2 regions of the Citricoccus muralis genome follow, and region 2 is predicted to be linked to the other one. Evidence: predicted binding sites of a transcription regulator. Region 2 holds the regulator's gene; the other holds the start of a gene.
What was found. The regulator Rex, encoded in region 2, represses fermentation and respiration genes when NADH is low (regulators of the CRP and FNR family bind a similar motif). The targets are predictions, from matches to a motif close to CTTGTGAANNNNTTCACAAG.
Positions count from the first base shown of each region.

Region 1: P8192_RS03130 (queuosine precursor transporter) is a predicted target of Rex. The motif match lies at 2,851-2,870, and genes of this name have one in related genera.

Region 1 covers NZ_CP121252.1:675,938-683,084, reverse strand. Annotated here, with positions in the region: gene P8192_RS03140 (MDR family MFS transporter) at 1-1,463, opposite strand, end outside; gene P8192_RS03135 (TetR/AcrR family transcriptional regulator) at 1,460-2,122, opposite strand; gene P8192_RS03130 (queuosine precursor transporter) at 2,168-2,848, opposite strand; gene P8192_RS03125 (acyl-CoA dehydrogenase family protein) at 3,008-4,285, opposite strand; gene P8192_RS03120 (monooxygenase) at 4,285-5,667, opposite strand; SAM riboswitch class IV at 5,682-5,797, opposite strand; gene P8192_RS03115 (hypothetical protein) at 5,935-6,729, shown strand; gene P8192_RS03110 (type I restriction endonuclease) at 6,822-7,147, opposite strand, start outside.
Region 2 covers NZ_CP121252.1:2,466,652-2,473,798, reverse strand. Annotated here, with positions in the region: gene P8192_RS11340 (potassium channel family protein) at 1-87, opposite strand, end outside; gene P8192_RS11335 (TrkH family potassium uptake protein) at 116-1,579, opposite strand; gene P8192_RS11330 (acetoin utilization protein AcuC) at 1,733-2,965, shown strand; gene P8192_RS11325 (helix-turn-helix domain-containing protein) at 3,249-3,467, shown strand; gene P8192_RS11320 (30S ribosomal protein bS22) at 3,635-3,733, shown strand; gene P8192_RS11315 (glutaredoxin family protein) at 3,833-4,111, shown strand; gene P8192_RS11310 (redox-sensing transcriptional repressor Rex) at 4,108-4,785, shown strand; gene P8192_RS11305 (hypothetical protein) at 4,757-5,572, opposite strand; gene P8192_RS11300 (histidine phosphatase family protein) at 5,691-6,359, shown strand; gene P8192_RS11295 (TlpA family protein disulfide reductase) at 6,526-7,143, shown strand; gene P8192_RS11290 (cytochrome c biogenesis CcdA family protein) at 7,140-7,147, shown strand, end outside.

The DNA.
Region 1 (7,147 bases), 1.3 Mb from region 2:
AGCGCCTCGTTGTAGCTCCCGACAATGACATCATGCATCGCGTCCGGCAGCTGCTGCACCATCTCCGGCGTCAGGTTATTCACGGAGGACCCGCCCGCGGCAGCACCCGACGACGCCATCCGCTCCCCCAGGATGTCCTGCAGTCGCGTGATGAACAGCGACCCCACCACCGCCGAGCCCAGTGTGGCCCCGACCTGGCGGAAGTAGTTGTTCGCCGCGGTCGCTGTACCCACCACGGACACCGGGAACGAGTTCTGCACGATCAGCACCATGATCTGCATGGACATACCCAGCCCCAGACCCATCACGCCGAGCGCGCCACAGAGCATCCAGATCGCGGAGTCGGCCTGCAACTGTGAGAGCAACACCAGCGACCCTGCCACCACGACGGTGCCCACCACCGGATACGTCTTGTAGTGCCCGGTGCGCGACACCACCATGCCGGTGATCACCGACGTCAGCAACATGGTGCCCATCATCGGCACCATCAGCAGCCCGGCCTGCGCCGCACCCACACCCGTCACCATCTGAATGTAGGTGGGCATGTAGCCCAACGCGCCAAACATCGCCACACCGGTAATCAGCCCGGCCACGGTGGTCAGGGTGAAGTTACGGTCGGCAAAGAAGCTCAACGGGATCACGGGCTCGACTGCCTTCGACTCGACGACGACGAACAGCACCGCCAGCACGGCGGCCGCCACGAACAACCCGATGATCAACGGGGAACCCCACTCGTATTCGCTGCCACCCCAAGTGCTGGCCAGCACCAGCGCGGTGGTGGCCGCAGCGATCAGGGCCATGCCCAGGTAGTCCAGGCGCGGGCGGTCGGCGCCCAGCTTCTTCGGGGCCGGCAAAAACAGCGCGACGGCGAGCATGGCCAGCACACCGAAGGGCAGGTTAATCCAGAACGCCCAGCGCCAGCCCGGACCCTCGGTCAGCCAGCCACCGAGCAGGGGTCCGGCCACCGAGGACACGGCAAACGCCGCACCCATGATCCCCATGTATTTACCGCGCTGCCGCGCCGGCACGACGTCGGCAATAGCAGCCTGCGAGAGGATCATCAGGCCGCCGCCACCCAGTCCCTGGATGACGCGCGAAACGATCAGCACCTCAATGCTGGAGGCCAGCGCCCCGGTGATCGATCCGATCATGAACAGCCCGATGGCAACCAAAATCACCGGGCGGCGACCGAACACATCGGAAATGCGCCCATACACCGGCATGGTGATGGTGGAGGCGAGAATGAACGAGGTGATCACCCACGACATGTGGTTCACCCCGTTCAGGTCACCCACGATGGTGGGCAGGGCGGTGGCCAGCACGGTTTGATTGAGCGAGGCCATCAGCATGGTGAGCAGTAGCCCCACGAAGAGCAGGACCAGGGATTGCTGCGGTTTCCGTTGCGGATTCTGCTGCGAGTTCTTCGGTGACGTCGCAGCGGCGTCGACAGGTGTCACGGTCACAGTACTTCCTTGAGCGTGGTCGAAAAGAGCTCGACGGCGTCTACGAGGGCCGGAGAGTCCGGATCGATCATCGAGTCGGGATTCTTGGCGTAGGCGAAACGCAGTGCGGTTCCGGCGATCATCACCATCGCGTGCGCGACGTCGGGGGTGGTGCGCGGTTCGCCGTCCTGGTGGGCTAGATGTTCTACGAGCACCTCGGAGATGACGTCTTCGGCGCGCACCGCGTAACGCTTCAGGGTGTGCGAGAGCGACGGCGCCAGCCCGGCGAGGCTCATCAGGTCCTGGCGGGTCTCACCGCCCACCCGGGACGACGACATCACCGACATCAGCAGCCGCACCACCGGCCCGAGGGCGCGCTCAACGGCGATTTCTTCCAGGAACTTCTCCAGTACCTGCGGCGGCACCGAGGGCTCGAGCACGCCGAGGATCGCCTCGTCCTTGGTGGCGTAGTAGTTGAAGAAGGTCCGGCGCGACACCCCGGCCGCGTCCGAAATGGAGGTAATCGTGGCAGCTTCGTAGCCCTGCTCCGTCACCTGGGCGACGGCGGCCTCATGGAGGGCCAGCAGGGTCGCCTGGCGCTGTTGTTCGCGCCGACCCACAGTGGATTCGGCAGCGAACTCAAGGCCGGTGTCAGGAATAGAGACGTCACTTTTTTGCACCAGTGCAGTTTATGCACTGGTGCAAAGTTTTGCAAGTCGGGAGGGTTAGCGCGCTCCGTAGGCCGGTTCGTGGCGCTTGACCAGGGCCATCACCCACATGGTGACCGGGGAGAACACGATCTCCACCACAGATTTGAAGACGAACCCGACCACCACGTAGTTCACGAACTGGCCCATGGTTTCGATGCCGATCACCTGGGCGGCGATCGCGCAGAACACCAGGGTGTCCAGGAATTCACCCACCAGCGTGGACGCAGCGATGCGCCCGAACAACAGTCGCTCGCCGTTGCGGCGCTTCATCCGGGTCATCACCCAGGCATTCGAAAGCTGGCCCACGAGGAACCCGAGCAGCGAGGCGCCCACAATCATCCACACTGGACCCAGGGTGCGCTCGAGTGCTTCCTGTCCGTCATACCAGGAGGCGCCGGGGAGCACGATGATGATCCAGTAGCACAGGGCCGCGAACGCGGAGAGGGCGAAGGTGGTGATAATGGCCCGGCGCGAGGCGCGGAAACCGTAGACTTCGGAGACGACGTCGCCGATGATGTAGGCCAGCGGGAAGAGGAAGAAGCCGCCGTCGGTGATGATGGGCCCGAACTCCACCCCCTTGGCCGCTCCGATGTTGGAGAGGATGAGCACCACGGCCATCAGTGACATGAAGATGGCGTAGAGGCCTCGTCCGGTGGGTGCGTAATGTGCGGGTGCGGCAGTTTCGGGCACAGTCATTCCTTGTGAACGCGACGAAAATCGATGATGAGCAACGTGATGGGTCTCGACGACGACGGTGTCACTGCCTCTCCGGCCCGTGCGCGCCTGCTGCCCCAGGCGGCGTCGAATCACCGATATTGTGTCACACCTGCCGTCACCCCGTGGTCACACCTGCCGTCACTGCTGCTGGCCGGGCGTCCCCACCGTGTAGCTGCGCTCGACCGGGGTGGCGTTAACCTCCCAGTCACCGATGATCCGGGCCCGGTAGATCAGCGGGTTGTGGCTGGCCAGCACCCGGGCGTTGCGCCAGTGCCGGTCCAGCCCGCGCGAGGCCGACGCTGCCGAAGCCCCGCCCACCTCGAAGATCGCGGTCGCCGTGGCAAGTACCGCCGGGGCGATCACCTGCTGCGCTTGGTAGACGGAGAGGTAGAGCCGGTCGACGTCGATTTCCGGGAGGATCCGCCCGTCCGACTCGGCCTGCAGCTGGCGGGCCAGCTCCGGCAGAATCGCCGCAAACGCAGCGCGGGCGCCGAAGATCTGCGACGACGCGTGACCCACCACGTGCAGCACCTGCGGGTCCTGCCCCGGCAGCTCGGCGGCACCATGGGAGAACCCTCGGGTCCGCGAGCGCACGTAGCCGGCGCCCTCCTCCACCACCGCCTGGCCGATGCCGGTCAGCACAGCCAGGTGCACGTACTGGGCGAGCGCCTGTCCGAACGCGACGCGGCCGCCGGAATCGGGGCCGTCCCCGGGCGGGGCGATATCGGCGTGCGGCACCGGGGTCGAGGCGAAACGGGTGGTCCCGGAGGCGGTGAGCTGCTGGCCGAAGCCGTCCCAGTCGTCGACGATCGTGATGCCCGGCGCGGTACTCGGCACGGCCGCGCTCACGGGCTGTCCGTCGTCGTCGGTGGCAGAGACGAGGATCCAGTCAGCATACGCAGCCCCGGTGGAGTAGAACTTCTCTCCGGTGAGCACTCGCACGGGGTAGCCCTCGGCGTCGCGCCGTTCGGTGGTGTGCAGCCGCGTGACGGTCTGCCCGCGCACGTTGCCGCGCTCCGTGAGGGCGTTGCCCACGATGGCGCCCTCGCCGATCCGGCGCAGCCACCGGTCCCGAAATTCCGGCGTGGCCGGGTCATCTGCAGGACGGGACAGCACATCCTCCACGTGCAGCCAGTGCGCCCGCAGTGCCTGTGCCAGGTTAGAATCGGCCCGGCCTAGGGCCACCAGAAACCAGGAGGCCTCCTCGAAGCTCAGCCCAGCCCCGCCGTACTCTTCCGGCACGCGCAGTCGGGTGTAGCCGGCGTCGCGCAGGGCGTGCACCGCGTCGCGGTCCAGCTCCCCGGCGGCTTCCCGGCTCACGGCGGTGGCCGCGATCTGGTCGAACACCGGGGCCAGCTTCTGATGCGCGGCCCGGACTCGGTCGGGCTGTGTTCCCAGCTCACGCGTCGTTGTCATCAGATGCCCTCTGCGAACTGTACCGGCGTCGCAACAGCACCAGCCTCAACGCCCGCTTCACCCGCTTCACCGGCACCCGCCGCAGCCGGATCGGAGTTCCGTGCTGTCGAGTGGTGCGGCGGCAGCACCCCGTTGATCCGGTAGTTCCCCACCGCCTGGGTGCGGTAGATCAGCGGGGTGTGGCTGGCGATGGCGCGCGCGTTGAGCCAGTGCAGGTGCAACTGCTTGGCCGCATCCGTGGCGGAGGCGCCGCCGGCCTCAAAGATCTGCCCGGTGGCATCCAGAATCAACTCCGACACCACCAGCGACGCCTCCGAGAGTGCAATGTTCGCCCGGGCGTGCGCCTCCAGGAACACCGGATCCTCCAGGTCGGTGTGCCCGCGAGTGGCCCGGTACGACTCCTCAACCACCTCGGCCGCCCCGCGCACGATCTGCCGCGCCGATGCCACCTTCGCCGACACCGCCCCGATCACCTGGTGCACCAGCGGATCCTGGGCGGGCGTCTCCGCCGTCGCGTGATCGTAGGTCCGACGCCGCTTCTGCACGAACCGGGTGATCTCGCGCAGTGCTGCCGCACCAATCCCGGCTTGAGTGGCGGTCAGCACGATCCACAGCACCGTGTAGGCCAGCACCCCGGTGGGCACGTTGAACTCCTGCAACCGGTCGGCCTGCACCGGAACCCCGCGGAACGTGGTGGTGCCGGATGCGGTGAGCCGCTGGCCGAACCCGTTCCAGTCATCCACCCGTTGTACCCCGCGGTCATGCGCATCCACGACGACAAACAGCGGGCCCTCGTCCTCGCGCCCGGGACGCGTGGCCGACACCAGCAGGTAGTCGGCGAACAGCGCGCCGGTGGAGTAGAACTTGTCCCCGGAGATCTCCCCGATCTGGCTCGTGCCGGTGGCCACCGCTGACTGCGAGGTGTCGGCGTCGACGTCGGAAAACAGCACCGGCGCCTTGCCTGCCGTCGGCGGCAACTCCACCAGCGCGTTGCCGAAGATCTTGCCCGCGGCCACCTCGGCCAGCCACCATTGAGACACCGAGCCCTGGGACTCGTTCTCGTGCTGTTCGGTGAACATGAAGTGCCCGTGCAGGGCTTGCGGCAGGTTGGAATCCGCCGCAGCAAGCTCGATCAGCAGCTCTGCCAGCTGCTGCAGGCTCGCCCCGATTCCGCCGTACTCCCGACCCAGCCGCACCCGGGTGAACCCGGAATCGCGCAATAACTCGATCGCGTCGAAAGCCAGCTCATGGTCCAGTTCCCGTTGCTGCGCCCCGGCCCGGATCAGGGCGAATACCGGATTGAAGTGCTGGGCCAGCTGCTCGCTGGTGGGCCCGTGCTCGGCGGTGGCTTCTTTCAACTGGGCAAACGTCGACGTCGACATGGGGAGGGTCCTTTCCTACGTACTTGCCCGGGACGGTCGTACCGCGGGCCGAATCCTCACCTGGAGCACCCCACTACGGCGAGAGGGTTGCCGTCCGGTCAGCCAGGGCTTCGCACCGGATCTCGTGATTCTCTGGTCCCGAACCTAGCCGGGCCCGCGCGACGTCGACAACCTTTTCGGCCCAGATCGCGCACGCTGGGACACATTCCGTCACCCTCGCGGCTTCAGCTGTTCCCGGCGTCGCGGCACACACCCTAAGCTGAGACCATGACTTTCTCGGAGATCGCCACCACCGCCGCCGTGTCCGCTTTCAGCCTCGTTGACCCTCGAGATCTCGACGACGAAACCCGCCGCTACTACCAGGCCGGATCGGCCCTCACCTCGGTGCTCGCACTCAGCACCAGCAACCCCACCCTGCGCTCCACGCCGGCCCTGCTACGTTGGGGCATCAAGGCCGGAGCCGACGCCGTCGGCTGGTGGGCCGCCGATGGCCGCTTCGATCACTGGGACACCGCCGTGCACGAATGGATCGAGTCCAAGGGCTCGGAGCACCCACGTTGGTGGATCGCCGCCGGGGCCGCCGCCACCATGGTCGGCACCTTCGCCCTGGACCGCGCGCTCAGCCGCTGGGAATCCCGCGCGGCTTGGGAACGCGAGCTCGAGGAGACCGAGGAAGAAGACCTTTTCGAACCGCTGCATCCGCGCGTCCGCGAGGTGCTGGAGTTACTGGCCCCCGAGGAGCTGATCCAGTCCGAAGACGTCCAGGAACAAATCAATTCAGCCACGCAGCTCGCGTTCGAGCCCACCTATGACAGCGTGGTGTTCCACGTGCCGGAGGAATCGACCCGGCTCGTCCCGTTCCAGCAGACTTGGTGCGTGGCCGGGGTGTTCCAGCGCAATGGGGTGGAGCATGAGATCCGGTTGATGATCAACGACGGACTGCTGGGCGAACTCGTCATTTACGCCGACGACGACGCCGAGGTCGCGTTCTCCAGCCTGAACGAGTGGCCCGCGCCGAGCGAGATCACCCTGATGATCGAGTCCCCCACCCCGGTGTCCTGACTCATTTTCCATAGACGATCATGGCTGCGGACACTCGATGGTGTTCGCAGCCATGACCTAATTTAGAGAAGAAAGTACACCCGGCGGAGCTGTTACAGACTCTCGAGAATTTGTTTGGTTGTGGTCCTCAGTGAATCAGCAAACTGATAGATATCGACCAAACCGTTGATGGGGTGCCTGGTTTCGCGGCGTTCCTCGTCAAAAGTGCCGATGTACTTTTGGGAACGATTGAAGTGGAGCCGCGCTATCGATCGACGGTTATTGTCATCGAGCATGATGGCGAAATAGGACTTGGAGTCCCGGTAGTAGATGCGCTCCGGTGCAACCTCGCTACACACGATCGCCCTGATGATGTGGAACCCTTCCAGCTCTTCAATCGTGGTTTCGATGCCGTCATCCTCAACGACTGCTTCTTGCA
Region 2 (7,147 bases):
TTTCTCGATGGCCATCACCTCCCGGCCCTGATGGATGAGTTGCTCGGCGACGGCGGAACCGAACCGGCCCAACCCGATCAGCAACACGGGGGAGTGGGGGTCAATACGTTTGTGCTCAGCCAATGATCGGCCTTTCCTCGGGGTGTCGGTACAGGGTACGGCGCTGACGCAGGGCCAGCCCCGCCGCGAAGGTAATGGTGCCCACCCGGCCGGCGAACATTAGCAGGCTCAACACAATACGCCCGGCCGGTGGCAGATCCTCGGAGAGCCCCGTCGTCAGCCCGACGGTGCCGAAGGCGCTCAGCGTCTCGAACATCACCCGATGCAGGGGCTCATGCGTCATCGCCAGCAGCACCATGGTGGCCACGAGAATCAGCGTGGCGGCGGCCATCACGACGGCGATCGCCACCCGGATGGTCGCGGCGTTAATAGTGCGGTGGTGGGAGGTGACCTCCTCGGCGCCGCGCGCCTCGGCAATAATCGCCAGCAGCAGCACCGCCAGGGTGGTGACCTTGATCCCACCGGCGGTGGACCCGGAGCCGCCACCCACAAACATCAGGGCGTCCATCAGCAGCAACGACTCGGGGTTTTGGTCGTTCATATCGTAGACAGAGAATCCGCCCGAACGCGTCATCGTGGAGGCGAAGAGCGCGAATTGCAGCCGTTCACCGATGCTCATCTCACCCAGGGTGTCTCGGTTATCCCACTCGAACCAGCCCAGCAGCACCGCGCCCAACAGCAGCAGTGCCGCCGTCATCTCCAGGGTGATCTTGGTGTGCAGATTCAGCTTGCCGCGGTGCCACAGACACCGGTGCAACACCAACACCACGGGGAAACCCAACGAGCCCAGCATCACCCCGATCATCACCGCCCAGATGATCCATGGGTCATCCACATAAGCACCGAAACCCTCCGGGTGCAGAGTAAAACCAGCGTTATTGAAAGCAGACACCGAGTAGAAAGTGCCCTGCCAGAGCCCTTCGGCAAACGACCCGGTGGCGGCAATGAAGCGTGGCACCAACACCAGCGCCAGCAGGGCCTCGAAGGTCAGCGAGGTGATCACCACGGTGAGCAACAACTGCTTGACCTCGCCGAGCCGACCGGTGGTCATGCCCTCCTGGGTGACCAGGCGGGAGCGCAGTCCCAGCCGACGCGAGACAGCCAGGCCCAAGAGTCCACCCGTGGAGAGGATACCCAGCCCGCCGATCTGTATGCCGACGAGGATGATCGCCTGGCCCGCAAACGACCAATGCTCGGCCGTGTTAACCACGGTGAGCCCGGTGACCGATACCGCGGAAATTGCCGTAAACATCGCATCGACGAACGACGTCGACTGCCCCTCCTCGGCTGCCACCGGCAGCTTCAGCAGTGCCGTGAAGAACCCCATGATCACCATGAACGCCATCAGCGCGGCACGCGCCGGAGAGCCCGCGACGAACAGCACGCCGGAGTGGCGGGAGCGGGCGAGCGCACGGGCCACCCTCACCGGGCGATGGTGCAGGGAAGCGGCGAGTTGGGCGTTCGACGGGGAACCGGAACGCGCGCTGGAACGAGCCGGACGGGAGGTGCGAGCGTGCATGACGCACCTATCTTCCTCCTTCTGTCCCGAATTTACCAGTCCCATGCCTCTCATCCCGAGATTTCACAGCCAGCCCGCACACCACGGTCACGGTGTTGTCTCAGAACGACGCGGAATCGCCGAATACTCAGCGGGGATCTAGGCTGGGCAGTGATGCAACCCACAAACATGGAACCGGTGCCCACCGCGGTCATGTGGGATGAGTCGCTGCTGCGCTACCGTTTCAGCGACACCCACCCGATGGCGCCGGTGCGACTGGAGCTCACCCACGCCCTGGCCGGCCACCTGGGCGTCCTCGACGCCCCCACGGTTACGGTGCTGACCCCGCCCATGGCCACCGATGAGCAGCTCAGCGCTGTGCACGACGCCGACTACATTCAACGGGTTCGCGAAGCCTCACAGCTTGATGCTGACGGGGAAGGGTTGGGCGCCGAACGTCTCGAAGAAATCGGCCTCGGTACCGATGACTGCCCTGTGTTCTCCGATCTGCACTCCTCCTCCGCCCGCATTGCCGGGGGCTCCCTGGCGGCCGCCGAGGCACTGTGGTCGGGGGATTACCAGCATGTGGTGAATTTCGCCGGCGGCATGCACCACGCCCACCGCGAGAAGGCCAGCGGGTTCTGTATCTATAACGACGCCGCCCTGGCTATTCAGCGGATGCTCGATCTGGGCGCCGAACGCGTGGCCTATGTGGACCTGGATGCTCACCACGGCGACGGCGTGGAATCCATCTTCTGGGACGACCCGCGCGTGCTGACCGTGTCACTGCACGAAACCGGGGTTGCTCTCTTCCCGGGCACCGGCTTCGCCAACGACATCGGCGGCACCGGGGCCGAAGGCTCTGCGGTCAATGTCGCGCTGCCCGCCGGATCCAACGACGCCGCCTACCTGCGCGCCGTACACGCGGTGGTGCCGCAGCTACTGCGCGCTTTTTCCCCCGACGTCCTGGTCACCCAACACGGTTGTGATGGGCACGGTCGCGACCCGCTGGCGGACCTGCAGCTCTCCGTGGACGGTCAGCGTCAGCTGATGCTCGACGCCCGCGACTGGGCCTACGATTACGCCGGCGACCGGTGGCTGGCCCTGGGCGGCGGTGGATACAGCCCCTTCGACGTCGTACCTCGGGCCTGGACCCACCTGATCGCCATCGCCGCCGGCCACCCGGTGGCCCGCGCCGAGCCGCTGCCCGATGCCTGGCTAGCCCTGGCCTCGCAGCGGTCCGGCATGGATCTCGACGAACTACCGGAGACCATGCACGACGCCGTCGACGTGTGGTGGCGCTCCTGGGAAGTCGGCTTTGACCCGGCCGATCCCACCGACCAGTCAGTGATGGCCACTCGAAAAGCTGTGTTTCCCTTGCACGGCCTGGACCCCTGGTTCGACTGAAGCGACGATATTCACATCAGTTTCAGACGAACACTTTGGTCTCAGCTGTTTTCTGGTTAGAATCGCACAGGAGGCGCCACGCCTGGTTCGGTTCACCACTGGCACGAAAGTGCGGGTGGAGCACTGATCCACTTCCCTCAGGCGGCACGGCAGACCCGCCATTCCCTCTCCGGAATGGTCTTCGGACCATCGAGAAGAGCGATGATGGTTCGTCAGGCCGCCACCGATACGTTGAGGGAAACCTGGAACAGCTGATCCGACACGACACAAGAAGGAGTCGAGCGTGGCCCCTGCTGGCAACTTCGCCGAAGCTAAATTCATGACGGTCAACGAGGTCGCGGAGATGATGCGCGTTTCTCGCATGACCGTATACCGGATGATCCATGCCGGTGAGCTTCCCGCCGTGCGTTTCGGTCGTTCCTACCGTGTCCCCGAGAATGCCGTTCAGGAGATTCTCTCCGCCGGGTACACCGAGGGTACCGGGACCGACGGCCGCGCCTAAAGGCGTGAGTCCTGAAGTCGCTCGACCCCGTACCAGTCGCGTCTCGGTTCGCTCTTCCGGCCATGGAGCGGTAGGATGTACCGGAACGTTCAGACATTAGACAGGTTGTGCTGTGCTCGCATCCGCGTGATGTTCACACACAACGACGACAATCCGAAGGATTATCGATGGGTTCAGTCATCAAGAAGCGCCGCAAGCGCATGTCCAAGAAGAAGCACCGCAAGCAGCTGCGCAAGACTCGTCACCAGCGCCGCAACAAGAAGTAAGCTTCTTCTTCACGCTCCAGACTCTTCGAGCCGCCCGGTCAAAGATCGGGCGGCTCGTCGCATTGACCCCCACCCTCAGGCACGGCAAAGGACCCTACATTGAGTGATTCCAGCCCCGACATCATGTTGCTCACCCGGCCTGAGTGTCATTTGTGCGCCGCCGCCCGAACCACCGTGGCCCGGGTCTGTGCCGAGCACGGGGTGGCCTGGCGCGAGGTCAGCACCACGGAGGAACCAGCACTGGGGGAGCGACACTCTGAGGAGATCCCGGTGCTGTTTATCGATGGCGTTCAGCGCGATTTCTGGTCAATCGACGCCGACCGCTTGGCCCGGCTCATCACCGCCGCCCGCACAGCGCGGCAGGACCCCACCCCGTGATCAGCCGCCAGCGCGATGTCCCCGGGGCGACGAGTGCCGGCCCGCTCTCGCGCCGCGCCCTGGACCGGCTCCCCGTCTACCTACGCAGACTCAACGCCCTGGCGGCGGCCGGAACCGAGTATGTCTCTTCCACCGAGCTGGCCGCAGCGGCCGGTGCCAGCCGGGACCTGGTGCGCAAAGACCTCTCCGCTCTCGGTCAACTGGGACGACCCGGCAAGGGGTATCCGGTGGGGGTACTGGAAGCGGCGATCGAGCAGATTCTGGGCATCTCCACCCACCAGCCGGTTATCCTGGTCGGTGCCGGGCACCTGGGCACCGCCCTGGTGCAATACGGTGGCTTCGCCGCCCGCGGTCTCGACGTCGTCAGCGTGCTCGACGCCGACCCGCAACGGGTGGGACAGCCCTGCGGGCAGCTGACCATCGAGGATGCGTCCCGCGCCGGTGAGGTCATCGAGCGCACCGGCGCCCGTCTGGCGATCCTCACCGTGCCCGGCGAAGCTGCTCAGCTGGCTGCAGACGACTTGGTGCATCACGGCATCCGCGGCATCCTCAATTTCGCCCCCGTGGAGCTTGAAGTTCCCGAGGAGGTTTCCGTTCGCGTCGTCGACGTCTCAGCTGAGCTGCAGTTGTTAGCTTTCCACCACATCAGCGGGGAGGCTGGTTCCGCGCGTTGAACTTCTCCCAGGCCTTGTAGCGGAAGTATTCGTTCGCGGTGGCCGTGAAGGTCATGCCGATGCCGATGGCGCCCAGCAGAACGTAGACCGCCGAGATGCTGAACAGGCTCGGCAATGACAGCACTGCCAGTACAGTGCCGATGATCCGGGCGGCGTTGGAACCGTTGGCCACACCGCGGGCGATCACCCAGTAGACCAAGCCCAAGATGACGGCCATGATGACCATCACGAATCGCATGGGGGCGAGCATCGCATCGAGGCTCACGGTGGGGTCGATCTCGGCGAACATCTCCTGCAGCTGATCCCACTGATCCTGGGGCACGCCGAACCGAGGGAGGAAGGCGGTCACGATATTGACCACCGCATAGAGCACACCGGCCACCAGAATCAGCCGCGACGCCAACCGAACCCGGGGTGGCTGCGGCATGGTGTGCTGCGGCTGCTGCGGGTACGGGTACTGCTGCTGGGCGTACTGCTGCGGGTACCCGGGGTACTGCTGGCCCGGGGGCTGCGGCGGCGCACTGTACTCGGACCCGTGGCCAGACCCGTATTCGGCACCGGACTGCGCGCCGGACTGATCATGCGGGGTGAACCGGCCGTATTGACGCGGCAGGGTGTTCGGCGTGGTCGGAGGCTCGGGGGGCTGCTCGCCTTCCGGGAGGCGCACCCCGTAGCGCGGCTGACCCTCGGCGTCTTCCCAACGACCGCCCTCGGCACGACCCTGTTGCGGATCTGCGGGGCCCTCGGCGCTGTCGTGGTCGTCGGGACGATCGGAATGCTGAGACACGATGCTGTACTCCTTGTGCCTTGTGGCGGACCGGGATGTTGCTTCCATTGTCCCCGGTAGAACCGGACATAACCTGGACGTCGCGCGCGTCGCGTCATCTTCTGGAAGACTGGCAGGTATGACGACTGCCACCGTTCACCTTGTTCGCCACGGAGAAGCCCACAATCCCGACCGCGTCCTCTACGGGCGCCTGTCCGGATTCCACCTCTCGGAGCTGGGGTACCAGATGGCCGAAGAGCTCGCGGACTGGTTCGTTCAGCGCGCCGAACAGACCGGCTCCGCCCCGAGCATCCTCGTCGCCTCACCGCTCCTGCGCGCCCAGGAGACCATCGCCCCGCTGGCACAGCGGCTCCAGCTGCCGGTGCGGACCGACGATCGGGTCATTGAAGCAGCCAATGGTTTTGAAGGAATGTCCAACATCAAGCGCCAGCTGCGCCGCCCACAGAACTGGGGACTGCTGCTCAACCCCTTCCGCCCCTCCTGGGGCGAGCCCTACGCAGAGCAAGCAGCACGTGTGGCCGCTGCGGTGCATGATCTGCGCGATGAGCTGATCCGCAACCACGGCGACGGCGCGGAAGCCGTCATCGTGGCCCATCAGCTGCCGATCTGGGTCACCCGGCTCTCCGCGGAGGGCAAGAAGCTCTGGCACGACCCGCGCGACCGCGAATGCAGCCTGACTTCGGTCACGTCCCTGCACTGTGACGCCGGAGCCACCCGCCCGCGCGTGGAATATCAAGAACCCAACCGGCACCTGCTCGCCGACGCGATCGCCCTGCCCGGCGCCTGAGCCTCGGTTAGCAGAGATCAGCCACGTCATATTGCACTCAGCCGCGGTGGAGTCAGTTCACAGGATTCAGTCAGGTGAGGGGGGCGGCGATAGACTCGAGGACGGCCCGGCGGCCCGTGCGGCACGTCGTTGGTCGTCCCGATCCATCCCGATGAATGGGGCCTTCATGAACATGTCCTCCCCGTCCGGTCGTCCGTCGCGTCGCCAGGTGCTGGCCGGTCTGACCGGTGTGCTCGCCCTGCCGGTGCTGGCCGCCTGCTCTTCGGAGGACCCGCTGGCCGACCAAGCCGGCAACGCCGACGGCAAGAACTACATTGCCGGTGACGGCTCGGTGCTCGAACTGGCCGTCGAGGACCGCCCGGAGCCCACGGACTTCACCGCGCCTCTGTTCTCGGGCGAAGAGATCACCGCCTCCGACTGGCGTGGCACGCCGGTGGTCTTGAACTTTTGGTACGCCGCCTGCGCCCCCTGCCGGGTGGAGGCCCCCGACTTGCAAGCCCTGAACGAGGAATTCGCCGATGAGGTGCAGTTCTACGGCGTCAACGTCCGCGACACCATCGGTACGGCGGAAGCCTTCGAGCGTAACTTCGGCATCACCTATCCCTCCTTTGAAGACCGCAACGGCAAGGTGCTGCTGGCCATGACCGATTACGTGCCCCCGCAGGCGGTGCCGACCACCATCGTGTTGGATCGCGCCGGTCGGGTCTCGGCCCGCGTGCTGGGTATTGCCGAGCACTCCACCCTGCGCTCGCTCATCCAGACCGTGGTCGCGGAGTCGGCGTGACCGA